3 regions of the Rhodoferax sp. GT1R46 genome follow, and region 3 is predicted to be linked to each of the others. Evidence: predicted binding sites of a transcription regulator. Region 3 holds the regulator's gene; each other region holds the start of a gene.
The links. The regulator FNR, encoded in region 3, switches genes on or off when oxygen is low (the NO sensors DNR and NnrR bind a similar motif). The targets are predictions, from matches to a motif close to TTGATNNNNATCAA.

Region 1: the regulator FNR is predicted to act here: its motif matches at 3,546-3,559, upstream of AC097W_RS05740 (oxygen-binding di-iron domain-containing protein).
Region 2: the regulator FNR is predicted to act here: its motif matches at 4,248-4,261, upstream of AC097W_RS18040 (acetyl-CoA hydrolase/transferase C-terminal domain-containing protein).

The regions. Positions count from the first base shown of each region.
Region 1 is NZ_JBWMBC010000002.1:73,677-79,418, forward strand. It holds gene AC097W_RS05720 (anthranilate synthase component II) at 1-242, opposite strand, end outside; gene AC097W_RS05725 (anthranilate synthase component I family protein) at 239-1,774, opposite strand; gene AC097W_RS05730 (chalcone isomerase family protein) at 2,188-2,772, shown strand; gene gph (phosphoglycolate phosphatase) at 2,795-3,490, opposite strand; gene AC097W_RS05740 (oxygen-binding di-iron domain-containing protein) at 3,621-4,445, shown strand; gene AC097W_RS05745 (putative bifunctional diguanylate cyclase/phosphodiesterase) at 4,435-5,742, opposite strand, start outside.
Region 2 is NZ_JBWMBC010000009.1:149,893-155,634, forward strand. It holds gene gltX (glutamate--tRNA ligase) at 1-226, shown strand, start outside; tRNA gene AC097W_RS18020 (tRNA-Ala) at 291-366, shown strand; tRNA gene AC097W_RS18025 (tRNA-Glu) at 399-474, shown strand; tRNA gene AC097W_RS18030 (tRNA-Asp) at 543-619, shown strand; gene AC097W_RS18035 (methyltransferase) at 759-2,006, opposite strand; gene AC097W_RS18040 (acetyl-CoA hydrolase/transferase C-terminal domain-containing protein) at 2,061-4,181, opposite strand; gene AC097W_RS18045 (replication-associated recombination protein A) at 4,385-5,653, shown strand.
Region 3 is NZ_JBWMBC010000006.1:243,446-249,187, reverse strand. It holds gene AC097W_RS14835 (sulfite exporter TauE/SafE family protein) at 1-527, opposite strand, end outside; gene hemN (oxygen-independent coproporphyrinogen III oxidase) at 537-1,931, opposite strand; gene fnr (fumarate/nitrate reduction transcriptional regulator Fnr) at 2,129-2,848, shown strand; gene AC097W_RS14820 (hypothetical protein) at 2,870-3,160, opposite strand; gene AC097W_RS14815 (FixH family protein) at 3,212-3,481, opposite strand; gene ccoG (cytochrome c oxidase accessory protein CcoG) at 3,492-4,916, opposite strand; gene ccoP (cytochrome-c oxidase, cbb3-type subunit III) at 4,984-5,742, opposite strand, start outside.

The DNA of each region.
Region 1 (5,742 bases), on a different contig from region 3:
ATGGGCAGCTTGCCAATAAAGTGCTGGATGGCGGCCACCGAGATACCCGCCTCGGCCGGTGAGCACGGCCCTGGCGACACCACCAGCCGGTCGGGGTTGCGCGCGGCAATGCCCTCGACGGTGATTTCATCGTTGCGAAACACCTCGACTTCGGCACCGAGTTCACCAAAATACTGGACGATGTTGTAGGTAAAACTGTCGTAGTTGTCGATCATCAACAACCGGGGTTTTGCGGCGCTCATTCCAGTCCCTCCTCAACCAGTTCGCTGGCACGCAGCAGTGCGCGCGCCTTGGCCTCTGTTTCTTTCCACTCCAGCTCGGGCACGCTGTCGGCCACCACGCCGGCAGCCGCCTGCACATACAGAGTCTGGTCCTTGATGATGCCGGTGCGGATGGCAATGGCCACATCCATATCACCGGCGTAGCTGAGGTAGCCACAGGCACCGCCATAGAGGCCGCGCTTGGTCGGCTCCAGCTGGTCAATCAGCTCCATGGCATGCACCTTGGGTGCGCCAGTGAGGGTGCCCGCAGGAAAGGTGGCCTTGAGCACGTCCATGCTGGTCATGCCGTCCAGCAGGGTGCCTTCGACATTGCTCACGATGTGCATCACATGGCTGTAGCGCTCCACGCAGAATGCATCCGACACCTTGACACTGCCAATCTTGGCGATGCGGCCAATGTCGTTGCGCGCCAGGTCAATCAGCATTACATGCTCAGCGCGCTCCTTGGGGTCGTTCACCAACTCCACCTCGGCGGCCTTGTCGAGCTCGGGCGTCGCGCCACGGGGGCGGGTTCCGGCCAACGGGCGAATGGTTACCCTGGTTTCCAGGGTTCCGTCTACATTGACCTGCTCCTGGCGCACCAGAATCTCCGGGCTGGCGCCCACCACATGGAAATCTCCAAAGTGGTAGTAGTACATATACGGGCTGGGGTTGAGCGAACGCAGCGCACGGTACAGGCTGAGGGGTGACTCGGTGTAGCGCTTCTTGATGCGCTGCCCCACCTGCACCTGCATGAAATCGCCTCCGGCAATCAGCTCCTTGGCACGCTCTACGGCGGCAATGTAATCCGCCTTGGCAAAGTCACGCTGGGCGGGGTAGCCCGGTGTCGGCTTGACGGCCGGAATACTGACGGCCTGCGCCAGCCGGTCCTTGAGCTCCCGCAGGCGCCGCTTGGCCCGCGAGTAGGCCTCAGGCTGTCCGGGGTCGGCGTACACAATCAAATACAGCTTGCCCGACAGGTTGTCAATCACCGCCAGTTCTTCACACTGCAACAGCAGAATGTCGGGGCAGCCCAGCTCGTCGGGCGGACATGTGGCTTCGAGCTTCTTTTCGATGTAACGCACCGCGTCATAGCCAAAGTAGCCAGCGAGCCCACCGCAAAAGCGCGGCAAACCGGGGCGCAGGGCCACTCTGAATCGCTTTTGGTAATCGGCAATAAAGTCCAGCGGGTTGGCGCTGGATGTTTCCACCACCACGCCGTCGGTCACCACCTCGGTGCGGGCGTCCTTGCCAAAGCCACTGGCACGCACCAGTGTGCGGGCGGGCAAACCAATAAAGCTGTAGCGACCAAAACGCTCGCCACCCACCACCGACTCCAGCAAGAAACTGTATTTGCCGGTATCCAGGTCATCCACGATGGTGGCACCGGGCATGTGGGCCAGCTTGAGATACAGGGACAGTGGCGTCTCCAGGTCGGCAAACGCCTGGGCCATCAAAGGAATGCGATTAAAGCCTTGTGCGCTTAACGCCAGGAATTCTGGTTCAGAGATCACGGGTATTTACCTCTCAATGCGCAGTGGCCGCCGGGGCCACCAGCGCCTCATGGGGGAAGACGGGGTGCGCGCAAGATGTCGGAAAGGAAGTCCGTGCCGCTTGACCGCGCAAAACTCACCAGGGAGCCGCGCATTGCCGTCTGGTGATCAGACGTGGCGCGCAGCAGTGAGCTCAGGCATGACAGTCGGCGTACGCCAGGGCCAAGCCCCCCGGTCGCTGCAACCTGTAATGCTGATGTAGTGGATAAACATGGTGCCAGTGTAGCAAACCTGAAGACACCCGCTGCCGGCAAACCCACGCAGGCTTCCCTGTCGGTACTCTCGAAAACCCGCATACACAGCGCCTGGGAAAAAGTGCAAAATAGCGACTCAAAAACGAACGACCGTTCTTTTTTTTAATCCGGGAATACAACATGCAATTGAAGAAACACCTTCTCACTGGCTCCCTGGCTCTTTGTCTTAGTGGGGCCGCTTTGGCCGCCCCCATGGAAATCAATGGCGTGAAAGTGGAAGACAGTGCCGTGGTGGCCGGAGCCAAACTCCCGCTCAATGGCGCAGGCACGCGGTACAAAGGTCCTTTCAAGGTGTATGTTGCCGAGCTGTATGCGAGCAAGAAGGTGTCTTCGCTGGATGAGCTGGCTGGAGCCCAAGGCCCCAAGCGCCTGACTATGACTTTTGTCCGGGACATTGACGCCGGCGCCTTTGGCAAGCTGATGACCCGCGGGGTAGAAGACAACGTGCCCAAGCACGAAATGTCCAAGCTCGTCCCCGGCCTGATCCGCATGAGTGATGTCTTTTCAGCCAACAAGCAACTGGTCGTTGGTGACGTCATCACACTGGACTGGATTCCCGGTACAGGAATGGTCGTCACGGCAAAGGGCAAGGTCCAGGGAGACCCCTTCAAGGAGCCCGAATTCTTCAAGGCCATCATGTCCATCTGGCTGGGCCAGGTGCCGGCGGACTTCAAGCTCAAGGACGCATTGCTCAGCGTCAAATAGTCGGCCAGAACCCTGAAGGCCACTAGTCGGCCCAGGGGATCTCCGCCAAAGAATCAGCAAAGGCGTCTGCATCCACCGCGTGCACCGGTTGTCCGTGGTTGTAGCCATACGTGACCATCAACACCGGACAACCTGCAGCGCGCGCAGCCAGTGCATCGTTGCTGGAGTCGCCCACCATCAAGGTGCGCTCTGGCAACGAGCCCAGTAATTCACAGGCCTTCAGCAGAGGCATGGGGTCGGGCTTCTTGCGCTCCACCGCGTCGCCACCCAGGGTGACTTCGAAGAAACCATCGAGCGCCTTCATGCGCAACAAGTCCTTTGCAAAAGCGGTCGGTTTGTTGGTGACGCAAGCCAGCCGCAAACCCATGGACTGCAGTCGTATCAACCCCTCCAGCGCGCCGGGGTACACCTGCGCATACTGGCCGTTGATGGTTCGGTAATGCAGCTGATAGCTCTGCCATGCCTTCTCATAAATTGCTATGAATTGTGTAGCTGCCAGCGCAGTATCCACGTGGGCTAGAAGGCTTTTTATCAGATGTTCGGAGCCACGCCCCACCAAGCGCTCCACGACGTTGCGTTCCACCACGTAGTCCGCAAATGGTGCAGGCAGGTCATGCAGCATGCGCTGCAATGCCACGACAAAGTCACCCAGGGTGTCGACCAGAGTACCGTCCAGGTCGATGATGGCAGCGGAAAATTTTTGCGGGGAAAAAGTCATGGCGTTGAAATGAGAGGGGGGCTGCAATAGCAAAAAAACAGGGGATGGAAAGTAGTTGACCCAAATCAATACCGCCTGGGCGCAGCACCTTAGGATGCATCCCTTTACGACAATCTAAGGGTTTTCCATTATGTCCATTGAACTGTACCGGGACAAAACCCATGCGTGTCTGATGTTCACTGACCTCATTGACGGGTACGGAGAAGCGGTACAGGCCAACCAGTTCCTGATCATGGACGGCGATACCGGTGCCATCATCGACCCGGGCGGCAACCTGGCGTTCAACGAGCTTTTTTTGGGCATGTCACGGCACTTCGCGCCGAACAAACTTTCCTACATTCTCGCCTCGCACGCCGATCCCGACATCATTGCGTCGCTGGATCGCTGGATGACATCCACCCCCGCCAAGCTGGTTATTTCCAGAATATGGGAGCGTTTTGCGCCCCACTTTACCAAGGCCGGAAAAACCGAAGACCGGGTCATTGGTGTTCCGGATGCGGGTGGAAAGCTGGCCTTGGGCCACCATGAAATCTGGTTGCTGCCAGCGCACTTCATGCATTCTGAAGGCAACTTTCATTTCTATGACCCCGTAAGCCGCATCCTGTTCACCGGCGACTTGGGCGCCTCCATGACCACCGGGCAGCAGGCCCAGCAATTTGTCACCGACTTGAAAGCCCACATTCCATTAATGGAAGGCTTCCACCGCCGCTACATGGTGTCCAACAAGATCCTGCGGCTCTGGGTGCGCATGGCCCGTCAGCTGGATATATCCATGCTGGTTCCCCAGCACGGCGCACCGATCGTGGGACCTGTGGCCATTGCGCAATTCTTTGAGTGGATTGAGTCCCTGAGTTGCGGCATCGACTTGTTTGATGACCGGGCCTACCAACTCCCCACCTTGAAAATCGATCCCCTGCGTGGCGCAAAGCCGGCCTTGCACGCGGTCAGGGCGTGAACACCGTCGACTGCACCCAGTCCACCAGCGCTTCGGCTTCGAGGGGTTTGCTGTACAGGTAGCCTTGTCCCTTGTCGCAGCCCAGCGTCGCCATGAGCACGGCCTGCTCGGCTGTTTCAATGCCTTCGGCCACAGTTCCCAGCCCCAAGGTCTGCGCCATGCGGATCGTGGCCTCGATCAGCACGCGCCGGTAATCACTGCTTTGCGCGAGACTGACAAACGAACGGTCAATCTTCACAAAGTCCACCGGCATTTCATGCAGGCACGACAGGGACGAGTAACCCGTACCAAAGTCGTCCAGCGACAGCGCCACGCCGAGCGCCCGCAGTTCATGCAGCGTGTGGATCACCCGCTCGTCCTGCGCCGCCAAGCTCTCGGTCACTTCCAGAACCAGTTGGCCGGAGGACATTCCGTTGGCGCGCAGCGCATCCTGCACTTGCCCAACCAAACCGGGCAGGTGCAACTGGGCCCGAGAGAGATTCACAGCAATGGAGGGCGGCGCCGCACTGCCCAGAACAGTCTGCATGGACGCAAATGCATGGCAAGCCGTTTGCAGCACAAACTGTCCCAGCGCACCAATCAGACCGCAGTTCTCGGCAACGGGAATGAACTCCACTGGCGGCACCAACCCGCGCTGGGGATGGCGCCAGCGCATCAGCGCCTCCAGGCCGCCAAGCGCACCGGTAGCCAGATCAACCAGCGGCTGGTAGACGACAAAAATCTGATGCTGGTCCAGCGCTTGGCGTAAATCGTTTTCCAGCGCGACTGAGGCGTTGACCATCTGACGCATGGACGGATCAAACAGGACATAGCGGGCACGGCCCGTGCGCTTGGCCTCGTACATGGCGATGTCCGCGTCGCGCAGCACGCTGTCGGCGTCCTCCGCGGCGTGGTTGCTGGTGACAATACCGATGCTGACAGTTGACGTCACCTTGCTCAATCCAATGGTGTAGGGCATGGCCAGTACATCCAGCAATCGTCCGGCTACGATTTCCGCCTCCAGATCCCCCCGAATATCGTCCAGCAGCACGACAAACTCATCCCCCCCTATCCGCGCAGCAAGGTGGGAAAAATCACTGGTCTGCATGAAGCTGTCACCGGGACGCATACTGTCCTGCAATCGCTGGGCAATCTGGCGCAGCAACTCGTCTCCCACGCTGTGACCCAGTGTGTCATTGACCTGTTTGAAGCGGTCAAAATCCATGAAGAGGACGGCAAAGTTATAGCCAGGCGCTGAACGACCCCGCTCAATGGCGGCATTGATCCCGTCCAGAACCACCGTACGATTGGGCAACTG
Region 2 (5,742 bases), on a different contig from region 3:
GCCTGCCCTCCAGATGCTGGCGGACAAGCTGGCAATCTGCCCATGGGACAAAGCCAGCATCGCCGCCGTGATCAAGGAAGTGCTGGCCGCTACCGGCCTGAAGATGCCACAACTGGCCATGCCCGTGCGCGTTTTGGTGCTGGGCACAGCCCAGACGCCAACGCTCGATTCGGTGCTGGAAATGTGCGGAAGAGAAAAAGTCATCGCAAGATTGTCCAAGGTGTGATTTTTGAGGCTATAATTTGAGGCTTGGAAATTGAGAATGCTGCTAGTAAGCTTTCTCCGGTTTAGGGGGTATAGCTCAGCTGGGAGAGCGCTTGCATGGCATGCAAGAGGTCAGCGGTTCGATCCCGCTTACCTCCACCAAAATTTCTGAGAACGGATTAGTCCAAGGTTTTGACCCCATCGTCTAGAGGCCTAGGACACTACCCTTTCACGGTAGGTACCGGGGTTCGAATCCCCGTGGGGCCACCAGATTCATCGAAAGATGACGCTGTACAAGTCGTCAACACTTGACTCGCAAGAGTGAACGTTGTCTACCAGGAGTGGTAGTTCAGTTGGTTAGAATACCGGCCTGTCACGCCGGGGGTCGCGGGTTCGAGTCCCGTCCGCTCCGCCAGTAATGGGAAGCCGTTGCAAATCCTAGGTTTGTGACGGCTTTTTCATTTCCGGCTCTCCATTTTCTGCCGGGCTGTTTTGTCCCGGCCAGCTGCCGGGACTTATCTCAATTTATGACGCTAGCCATTCAGCAATGCCGATCAGGCCTTTCTGGCTGAGGGGCTCTTAGCGGCGAGTCGCCAAAGGGAAGTCACCTCTGCAGCGCGTGCCTTGTGCAGCGGATCGGACACATCCTGCACTTTGGGATGGTGCGGCTTTGCGTCCATCCGTCCCACGACCTTCAAACCGGCTGCACTGAATTGCGCCAGCAGTTCAGCGCGAGAACGCAAGCCCAGGTGCTCTGCCAGATCGGACAGGATGAGCCAGCCTTCACCGCCCGGTGCAAGGTGTTCGGTCAGCCCTTTCAGGTAGCCCAGCAGCATCTGACTGCCTTCGTCGTACACCGCGTATTCAAGCGGTGAGCTGGGGCGCGCAGGGAGCCAAGGCGGGTTGCACACAATCAATGAAGCCAGTCCTTCAGGAAACAGGTTGGCCTGCACGACCTGAACAGTGGCGGATAACCCCAACCGTTCGAGGTTTTCGCGCGCACAGGCCAGCGCCCGCGGGTCCTGGTCAGTTGCTACGATATTGGAAATTCCGCGGCGGGCAAGTGCCGCAGAGAGCACCCCCGTGCCGGTACCGATGTCAAATGCCACCAAAGGTGGTGTGTCGGTTGTCGGAAGCGGCATCTTGCAAACCAGACCCACGTATTCGCCACGGATCGGAGAAAAAACGCCGTAGTGGGGAAAGATGCGATTGGTGGGCGGCGCGCCCAGTTCAGGAATTTCGATGCCTTTCTTTCGCCACTCATGGGCACTGATGAGGCCTAACAACTCCCGCAATGTTGCAACGGATGCATCACCGTCCAGACTGGCGGGCCCCCATGCCTCGGCACACGCCAGGCGCGCATCAGGCGCACGACGCAACGCGACGCCATAGTCTGCGTTGAAGGGGAGCAACAACATGCCCAGTACCCGCGCACGCTGAGCTTGCGCTTGACGGTGCTGATGAAAGGCCACAGCGGGGTCTGCCGCTGCAGCGGCTTCTTTGGCGGAATGCTTGCGCAGCGTGCGCTTGGCGGGTTGATCCAGGCGCCGCGCTATGGCTTGCAGTAATTGGCGTGCATTTTGAAAATCACCCCGCCACAGCAAGGCGGTGCCTTCGCAGGCCAAGCGGTAGGCAGCATCCGCAGTAATGGTGTCATCCGCAAGAACAACGCGCTTCGGCGACGGTGCACCGCGCTCCGAACGCCATTTGGCGGAACAGGCCAAGCCCTTTTCGGTCCAGTGAATGGTGTCATTCGCGCTGGCGATATCGGTTGGGGAGGAAGTGCTGGAGGAATCGGGCATTAGGACGAATTAGAAAGTTGGTGCACCCTAGTTTTAACAGATGGCGAGTGCGGCCTACAGATTGCCCGCCAGCAGTCGTCTGATCACTGTGTCCTTGAAGCTGTGGGCATCGGACAATCCCAGGCGTTGTTGAAAGGCCGAAGGCATATCCTTGCCCTCCCAAAAGCTCTTGAGTGCGAGCGACAGCATTTCCACGGGATGCTCGCTGGCGTGCTTTAGCTTCTTGAGCGCGTTCACGATGTGCAACTCTTCGTCTGTGAGGTCCGTGCCGAACGGATAGTCCGGCAACAGACCTGCTTCGGCCCACGGGTGGAGTTTTTCTGCCAGCATATGCGGCAGATTGTGGCGGTAGCGCTCGGGCACTTCGTAGTGCGCATCGAGTTTTCCGTGCGCTTTGGCTTGCTTGACCAGTTCGTCCTGAAAACGGGAGTCGGCAATGGCGATCAGACGTTTGACGACCTCGCCATCCGGTTGTCCCCGTAATTCGGCCACGCCGTATTCCGTAATGACGATGTCGCGCAGGTGGCGCGGTATCGTCACATGACCATAGTTCCACACGATGCTGCTGTTCAGTCCGGACTTGTTGTCATGGGTCGCCCGTAGCATCATGATGAGTCGTGCGTCAGGCAACGCATGGGCCATAGCCACGAAGTTGTACTGCCCTCCCACGCCACTGACGACCTGGCCGGACTCCAATGCGTCACTGGCAGCGGCTCCCAGCAGGGTGACGATCATGGTGGTGTTCATGAACCGCGCGTCGCGTCGCTGTGCTCGCTTCAGGTCTTCCTGTCCGTAGAGCTGGTTGATGAAATCGATGCGCGTCATGTCAATCTTGGCCAGCTCCTGCGGGGGCATGGTGCGCAGCCGTTCGTAGAAATCACGCGGCCCAAGAAAAAAACCACCGGTCATGAAAATGCCACCCAGCAGTCGCGACCCGAGCATATGCTGGGAGACGCAGGCAAAAGATTCTTCGTTACTCAGATCAGCGCTGCAACGCTGATCACCCATCGCCAACTGATTGCCATCCAGCGCCACAGACGCGCGCAACACGCCAAAGCGCTGCAAAAAGGAGAGGTCCTCACTGTCAATCGGTAAGCGCACACGCCGTGCATCAATCAACGCGCGCAGAGTTTGAGGCGTGACGGTTTCATCCGCGATGGCGCCCTGGTTGAGCAGTTGTTGTAACACGGCATCTTTGAACACCTCACGGCGAATAATGCCGGCCTCGATCAGCTTGAGGAAGCCGTTGACGAACATTTCCGAGCAGCCATAGAGGCCTTTGTCAAAGCGCCCCAGATCACGTCCGGCCAGACCATCGGGACACAGAGACTCCAGGATCCTCTGGTATTCCATACTGTGCCGATCCCGCACGATCAGTGCCTGGCCAATGGCGTCTCCAAGTGAACCGATGCCGATTTGCAAGGTGCCGCCATCGGCGACCAGGCTGGACGCGTGCAAGCCGATGGCATAGTCCGCCAGTCCGACCTTGTTGTTGGGTGGAGAAAACATGGTGTGCGTACCCGCCGGGTCTGTGACCACCACGTCAAAAAAATCGGCTTCCACTTCAGCGGTGTTGGGCATGAATGGCATTTTTTGGTTGATAACGCCTATGGCAATGATTTTTTTGCCGCTAGCGCGAAACTTCTCCATGACTTCCAGCACAACGTCCGGGTTGCTCGACAGGCTCAGGTGCAATCCATTCTCGTCTTGCCGTGATGCAACGGCTTGGGCCATCACATTCATTCCTTGTACCCCCATGTCGCGGGCGATATGGGTGTAATTGCTGGACATATAGTTCTGCTGCGCCACCACATTACCCAAGTAGTCGCCAGTTTTCATGAATACTTCGACCACCTCAATGTTGGGCGGCAAGCCGGCGCCGCGTGAGTCCTTGACGTATTCGAGGTCCGGATAGTCGGCAAATACCCGCTCGACCAGTGGTCCCAGGAAATGCTGTTCCAGCGCACTCTTTCCAACGGGCCGCTCAAGAGAGAGGGCCGTGATGATTTTGAGGTGCCGAGCCGGGTTGGCCTTGATGCGGTGGTACAGCGCGTTGACAAATGGATTGGGTTTTCCCACACCCAGCGGGATACCGAGCACGATATCGCCAAGTGTCGTGTCCAATACGTAGTCTACGCAAGCGTCGATCGAATCCATCATGAGAGGGGTTGTCATAAGTCTCCTTTTTTTTGGCCCTGGTGGTCTTTGGCCGCAACTCTAGGTTCGTTCGGAAATAAGACCTTGCTGTAGATCAATTTACTGCCAAGTCCTTCAGCAACAGGCTGCCGGGTTGGTGCCGAAGTAGTGGTGTGGGTGGCCTGTCTTAAACTACGTGCTCACTCTTCTTCGCACCAACCTTGATTGCCGACCTTCCTCCCTTGCACCAACCTCTGGCCGAACGCCTGCGCCCACGGCGGCTGGGAGAGGTGATCGGTCAGCAGCATCTCTTGGGCGAGGGAATGGCGCTGCGGCTGGCGTTTGAATCGGGGCAGCCGCACAGTTGCATTTTGTGGGGGCCACCGGGTGTCGGCAAGACCACCATCGCGCGGCTCATGGCCGATGCTTTTGATGCGCAATTCATCACCATCAGCGCGGTGCTCGGCGGGGTCAAGGATATCCGTGAGGCGGTGGAGCAGGCTCAGATTGCACTGGGCCACGGCCGACGCACCATTGTGTTTGTCGACGAAGTGCACCGCTTCAACAAGAGCCAGCAAGATTCATTCTTGTCCCATGTGGAAAGTGGCTTGTTCACCTTTATCGGAGCCACTACCGAAAACCCGTCTTTTGAGGTCAATTCAGCTTTGCTTTCGCGGGCTGCGGTGTATGTTCTGCAGCCGCTGACAGAGGAAGATTTGAAACAAATTGTGGCTCGGGCCCTCGCCGATGCTGCGCTGCCAGCTATCGAAAGCATAGCAATAGATCGACTGGTGGCCTATGCGGATGGCGATGCACGGCGGCTCTTGAACACGTTGGAGACACTGGCCGTGGCAGCGCGTCAGGAGCGCCAGGAGCAGGTCACCGACACGTGGCTGCTCAAAGTGCTGGGTGAGCGCATGCGCCGCTACGATAAAGGGGGCGAGCAGTTTTTTGATTCCATCAGCGCGCTGCACAAGTCGGTGCGTGGCTCTGACCCGGATGCATCGTTGTATTGGTTTGTGCGCATGCTCGATGGGGGTGCAGACCCACGCTACATGGCACGCCGACTTATCCGTATGGCCAGTGAAGACATTGGCCTGGCTGACCCGCGAGCTCTGCGCCTGGCACTGGATGCGGCGGATGTGTATGAACGACTGGGTAGCCCCGAGGGGGAGCTTGCCTTGGCTGAATGCGTGGTTTATCTTGCCGTGGCACCCAAATCCAACGCGGTTTACAAAGCTTTCAATGAAGTCAAAGCGTTCGTGCGGAAAGATGGCACCCGCCCGGTACCCATGCACCTGCGCAATGCGCCCACGAAGCTCATGAAAGAGCTCGATTACGGCAAGGGTTACCGCTATGCGCATGACGAAGAGGGCGGTTTCGCTGCAGGGGAGCAGTATTTGCCAGACGGTATGCAAGAGGTCAGTTTCTACCGCCCGGTAGAGCGGGGGCTGGAGATTCGAATCGCCGAGAAATTGCGCAGCCTCAAAGCCCTTAATCTGAAGAAGTAAAGCGGCCGTGAGCAGCGATGTATGAATACCCCGCAAGGGTAAACCCCGCAGATTCAGCGCTCAAAATTCATTACAGCTTCGTTACAATC
Region 3 (5,742 bases):
ATCATGGTGACACTGGTACCCAACGCAAAGAGTGCCATCACCATGGCACCGCCCAGAGAGCTACCGGCCATGGCGGCTACCAGAAGTGCCGAATACAACAGGCCGCAGGGCAAAAAGGCCCACAAAGCGCCCAATACCAGTGGGGCACCACCTCCCCAGCGAGCGGCAAACGACCTGGTGTAACCCCACACCTTGCGCGCGGCGCTCTCCAGCCACATTGGCTGGCGCGCCTGCAGCAACAGCATCAGCCCCAGCACAAAGGCCGCCACATGGAAAAGGGACCACACCGGCCGCAACGCTGCCGACTGGACAGTCAGCCAGCCCAAGCCCTGCAGAGAAGCTGCGGCCACGGCACCCAGCACGGAATACCCTACCACTCGCCCCAATTGAAACGTCCACAGAGCAGCATTTTTACGCGAGCCGGCTGCCTGTCCAATACCCGCGCAGGCGGCGCCGCACATGGCTACGCAGTGGGGTCCACCCACTAGCCCCATCAACAGAGCAGTGAGCGCCAAAGAAGATTGCATCTGCCGATGCTAAATGATCTTGGAAAAACGCGCCCGTGTGCGGTCTGTCTGCAAATAACGGTCAAACACCATAGCCACCGCACGCACAAAAAACCAGCCCTGAGCGGTGACCTGAATACCGGCGGAATCAACAGTGACCATGCCTTGATCGGAAAGATCCGCAAGCGCTTCCAGCTCTTTGGCGAAATAGCTTTGAAAATCTACCAAATAGGCCAGATTGATCGACTCGAACTGCAATTCGCCCTGGCACATCAGCGCCATGATGACGGCACGGCGAACCAAGTCATCGCGCGACAGTGCCAGACCGCGCACCACGGGGAATCGTCCTTGGTCGAGGAGATCGCAATACTCCTCCATCGACTTGGCGTTCTGGCTATATGTCGCGCCGATCCGACCAATGGATGACACGCCCAGGCCAATCAGGTCGCAATCTGGCTGGGTGCTGTACCCCTGGAAATTGCGGTGCAGGCGTCCCTGGCGCTTGGCCACAGCCAACGCGTCTTCCGGCAAGGCAAAGTGATCCATGCCGACGTACACATAACCCGCACCCATGAACGCAGCCAGCGAACGGGACAGCATGGACACTTTGGCTGCCCCACTGGGCAATGACACAGTAGCAATGCGCCTTTGCGGCTTGAACCGTTCTGGCAAATGGGCGTAGGCATAAAGGGCAATCCGGTCGGGGCGCAACTCGTTGACCTGCGCCAGTGTGCGATCAAAGGACTCCGGACTTTGTTGGGGAAGTCCGTAGATCAGATCCACATTGATCGACTCAAACCCGCGCTCGCGTGCGGCCGCCACCAGAGCAAACACCTGCTCGGCAGGTTGCACTCGATGCACTGCTTTTTGCACCGCCGGATCAAAGTCTTGCACCCCAAAGCTCAGCCGGTTGAACCCAAGCTCGGCCAGGGTGTCGAGCCTGGAGGCGTCGATGGTTCGGGGGTCCACCTCAATGGAGTATTCGCCCCCAGGTGCAAACGTGAAATTGCGACGCAACATGGTCATCAACTCACGCAATTCGTCGTCACTCAAAAATGTAGGACTACCCCCACCAAGATGGACCTGACTGACTGTTTGGCCCAAACCGATTTGGGCCGTGTGCAAATCAACCTCACGGCTAAGGTAGCGCAGGTACGGCGCTGCACGGTCATGGTGCTTGGTAATGATTTTGTTGCAGGCACAGTAATAACACAGCGACTCGCAAAACGGGATGTGTACATAGAGCGAAAGCGGCAAGTTCATGGCAGCAGCGCCACCGCGCCGCATTGTCAGGGCCTGCGCGTAGTCATCCGCCGTAAATGCTTCGACAAAACGGTCTGCGGTTGGGTACGAGGTGTAGCGCGGGCCCGCCACGTCGTATCGACGCAACAAATCATCATTTATGGTTTCAGCAACTGGTTTCATGAACGCTCCAAGACAAGGGCTACTGTGCCGCCATTTGACTTTCCATCACTTGATTTGCATCAAGAACTTCGAAACTGGGTAAACTGGCCTGTCACTTACACTAGGTGAAATCCATGCCTGATCAAACATCCAAGCCCAACTCAGTCGCCGAAACCCGGGTGCCCCTTGCCGCGCATGCCGATTCCAAGATGGTCGCGATGAGCCCTCAATCCATCAAGGTGGCCTGCTCCAGCTGCAATTTGCGCGAACTGTGCATGCCGCTGGGGCTCAGTCCGGCTGAGCTTGATCGCATTGACGACGTCGTGGCTAGTCGACGCAAAGTCAAACGTGGAGACATACTTTTTCGCAATGGCGAAAGGTTTACCAGTCTTTACGCCATTCGCACCGGATTTTTCAAAACCTGCGTGGCTTCTGAGGATGGCCGGGACCAAGTTACGGGTTTTCAGATGGCTGGCGAAGTGATCGGGCTGGATGGCATTGTTAACGACTATCACACCTGCGATGCGGTGGCCCTGGAAGATGCCGAGGTATGCGTCATGCCCTTTGACCGCATTGAGGAGCTGTCGAGAGAGGTCAACGCCCTGCAACGCCATGTCCACAAGATCATGAGCCGCGAAATCGTCCGCGAAAATGGAGTGATGCTGCTGCTGGGGAGCATGCGCGCGGAAGAGCGCCTGGCGGCTTTCTTGCTGAATCTGGTGCAACGGCTGCATGCGCGGGGGTTTTCGCAATCCGAGTTGGTACTGCGGATGACGCGCGAGGAAATTGGAAGCTATCTTGGACTGAAGCTGGAAACCGTCAGCCGAACTTTCTCAAAATTTGTGGAAGAAGGCATAGTGGAAGTGAAGCAGCGCCACGTCCGGATACTCAATACCGATGCACTCAAAGACATCGTGAACCCCAAGGTTTGCAACTGACTCTGGCTGTTGCACCTGTAATCAGCAAGAACCCTGTTTGGGGCAGCCGTCCGGACGGTCCGTCTCTGGCAGAGGGCAGCGATTGACCTCAAAGGGCGACATGGACAACAGTGTGGTCAAGGCGCTTGAAGCCATGGTGAGACCCCAAAACACAAAAAATGCGACGGTGTATACCCCTTGGCGAGACCAGTCCAGCGGCTGACCAAACCAGTGCAGATCCTGCGGGTCAATCATCGCAAAAACCAGTATTTCCAGCGCGCCGGCCACCAGAAACGCAGGCCAGATAATCCACATCAGTCGTTGCTGCAGCATGTTCTTCTCCTCCTGAGGACTGGGCATTTCAATGTGGAGCACCTGATGAAATCACGGCGTTTTGGGGGCAGGAACACCGGTAGCCGCATGATTGCGCGCCTGTGTGGCGGGTGCCAGACTGGACGGGTTGTCACCCAGAGTCTTGTTGATTTCTATTCCCTTTCGGTAATAGTCTTCGTCCAACACCGGATCTTTACCGACCAATGCCAGATAGAACGTCACAAATGACGCGACGACCACGATTGCGGGGCCGGAGATGACAAGCCAGACGTGACCGAACTTCCACCATGGACGCGCGGGATTCAGGTTGGATGGGGTCATGGGAAACTCCTTAACGGGGAACAATGAAAACAGATTTTTCCGACACATGGCCCTGTGAGCCTTGTGCAGAAATTTCGAAGTGAATAACGTGAGAACCTGGAGGGGCCACCTCATACGGCGCATCAATCCGAACGGCCACCCACCGCGCCTGAGTGGACTCTACGACGACTTCATCGTCAGAGACGACTGCCAAACCGGGCAGACCTTCGACCGCAATTCGGAAGCGCTGCGTAGACTCGGTCGCATTCATTACCTGAAGGCGGTAGACATTCTCAATGCGACCGCCGTCCACGACGCGTGCCAACACACCCCGATCACGAACTACATCGACCTTGAATGGGGTCCGCGTAGCCAGGCTCAAAGCCATTGCGATCACCACCGATCCAAGAATCGCCGTGTAGACCAGCACCCGTGGGCGCAGCACATGGCGCAGGGTCTGGGACCCCGTCCAGTGTTGGCTCACTGCGTTTTGGGTCGAGTACTTCACCAAGCCCCGTGCGTAACCCATCTTGTCCATGACCGTGTCGCAAACGTCGGCGCAGGCACCGCACCCAATACATTCGTATTGAAGCCCTTTGCGAATATCAATGCCGGTCGGACAAACCTGAACGCACAGACTGCAGTCCACACAGGCACCGAGTTTCAAAGTAGACAGATCTGCCTTTCTGGACCGTGCACCGCGAGGCTCACCGCGTTCTTCGTCGTAGGTGACGATAAGCGTGTCTTTGTCGAACATGGCGCTCTGGAACCGCGCGTACGGGCACATGTGCTTGCACACCTGCTCGCGCATGAAGCCCGCATTGCCATAAGTGGCAAAACCGTAGAAGAAGGTCCAGAAGATTTCCCACGAACCCATGTTGAGCTGAACGAACTCCAGACCCAACTCCTTGATCGGGGTGAAATAGCCGACGAACGTGAAGCCCGTCCACAACGCCACTGCGAGCCACAAGAGGTGCTTGCCAGATTTGCGCAGAACTTTGTCGAAATTCCACGGGCCCGCATCGCGGCGCATGCGCGCAGATCGGTCGCCTTCCAGCTTCTTCTCTATCCAGAGAAAAATTTCAGTGTAAACCGTCTGCGGACAGGCGTAACCGCACCACAAACGCCCGGCGACCGCCGTAAACAGAAACAGCGACAAAGCCGAAATGACCAAAATGCCAGTGAGATATATGAAGTCCTGTGGATACAGAACCAGATTGAAAACATAGAAGCGCCGTGAGCCCAGATCAAACAGCACAGCTTGTCGATGACCCCACTCCAGCCACGGTACGCCATAGAAGACCAACTGGGTCAAAAAGACCATGCCCCATCGCCAGTTAGAGAACAGACCCGAAACACTGCGCGGATAGATCTTCTTGTGGGCCTCGTAAAGCGACACCATCTCCGCATCGGCTCCCTCCGGTGGTTCAATGGGCCCCTTGTCAGGGGACTCCATAATGGGGATGACCTTGTGAGACGGTGTTACTGACGGATCCACAAAATGTACTTTCTACAGCCCGCGTTTATTTTGCAGGGGCGTTATTTGACAGACCCCAAACATAGGATGCCAAAACACTGATCTGGCTGGCATTCAACTTGTCCGCTTGTGCAGGCATTTGATTGACTTTTCCGTTGTTCACCATGGTGACAATCGCGTTTTCGCCATAGCCATGCAGCCAGATGTTATCGGTCAGGTTAGGGGCGCCCAATGCCTGGTTACCTTTGCCATCCATGCCATGGCACGCAGCGCAGACCACGAACTTTGATTTGCCCAGCTGTGCGCGCACTGAATCGTGTGGACTGCCCGACAGACTCAATACGTAGTTGGCGACGTTCTTCACGTCATCCGACGTACCCACTGCAGCAGCCATGGGAGGCATGTTGCCGATGCGACCCAGGGTGAGTGTTTCCTTGATTTTTTCGGGCGAACCGCCATGCAGCCAGTCGCCATCCGTCAGGTTTGGAAAGCCTTTTCCACCCCGGGCATCAGAACCGTGGCACTGAGAGCAGTTGTTCATGAACAGGCGCTCACCGATCGCCTGCGCCTGTGGATCGCGAGACACGTCTTCCGGAGTCATAGCAGCGAATTTGGCATACAGCGGCGCCACTTCACGTTCACCTTTTGCCATCTCGGCCTCATATTGACCATGCGATGACCAGCCCAGCTTGCCAGCAGAACTGCCAAAACCCGGGTACATGGCCAAATAGGCCACGGCAAACACGATGGTGATGACGAACAGCCACACCCACCAGCGGGGTAAAGGATTGTTCATTTCACGCAA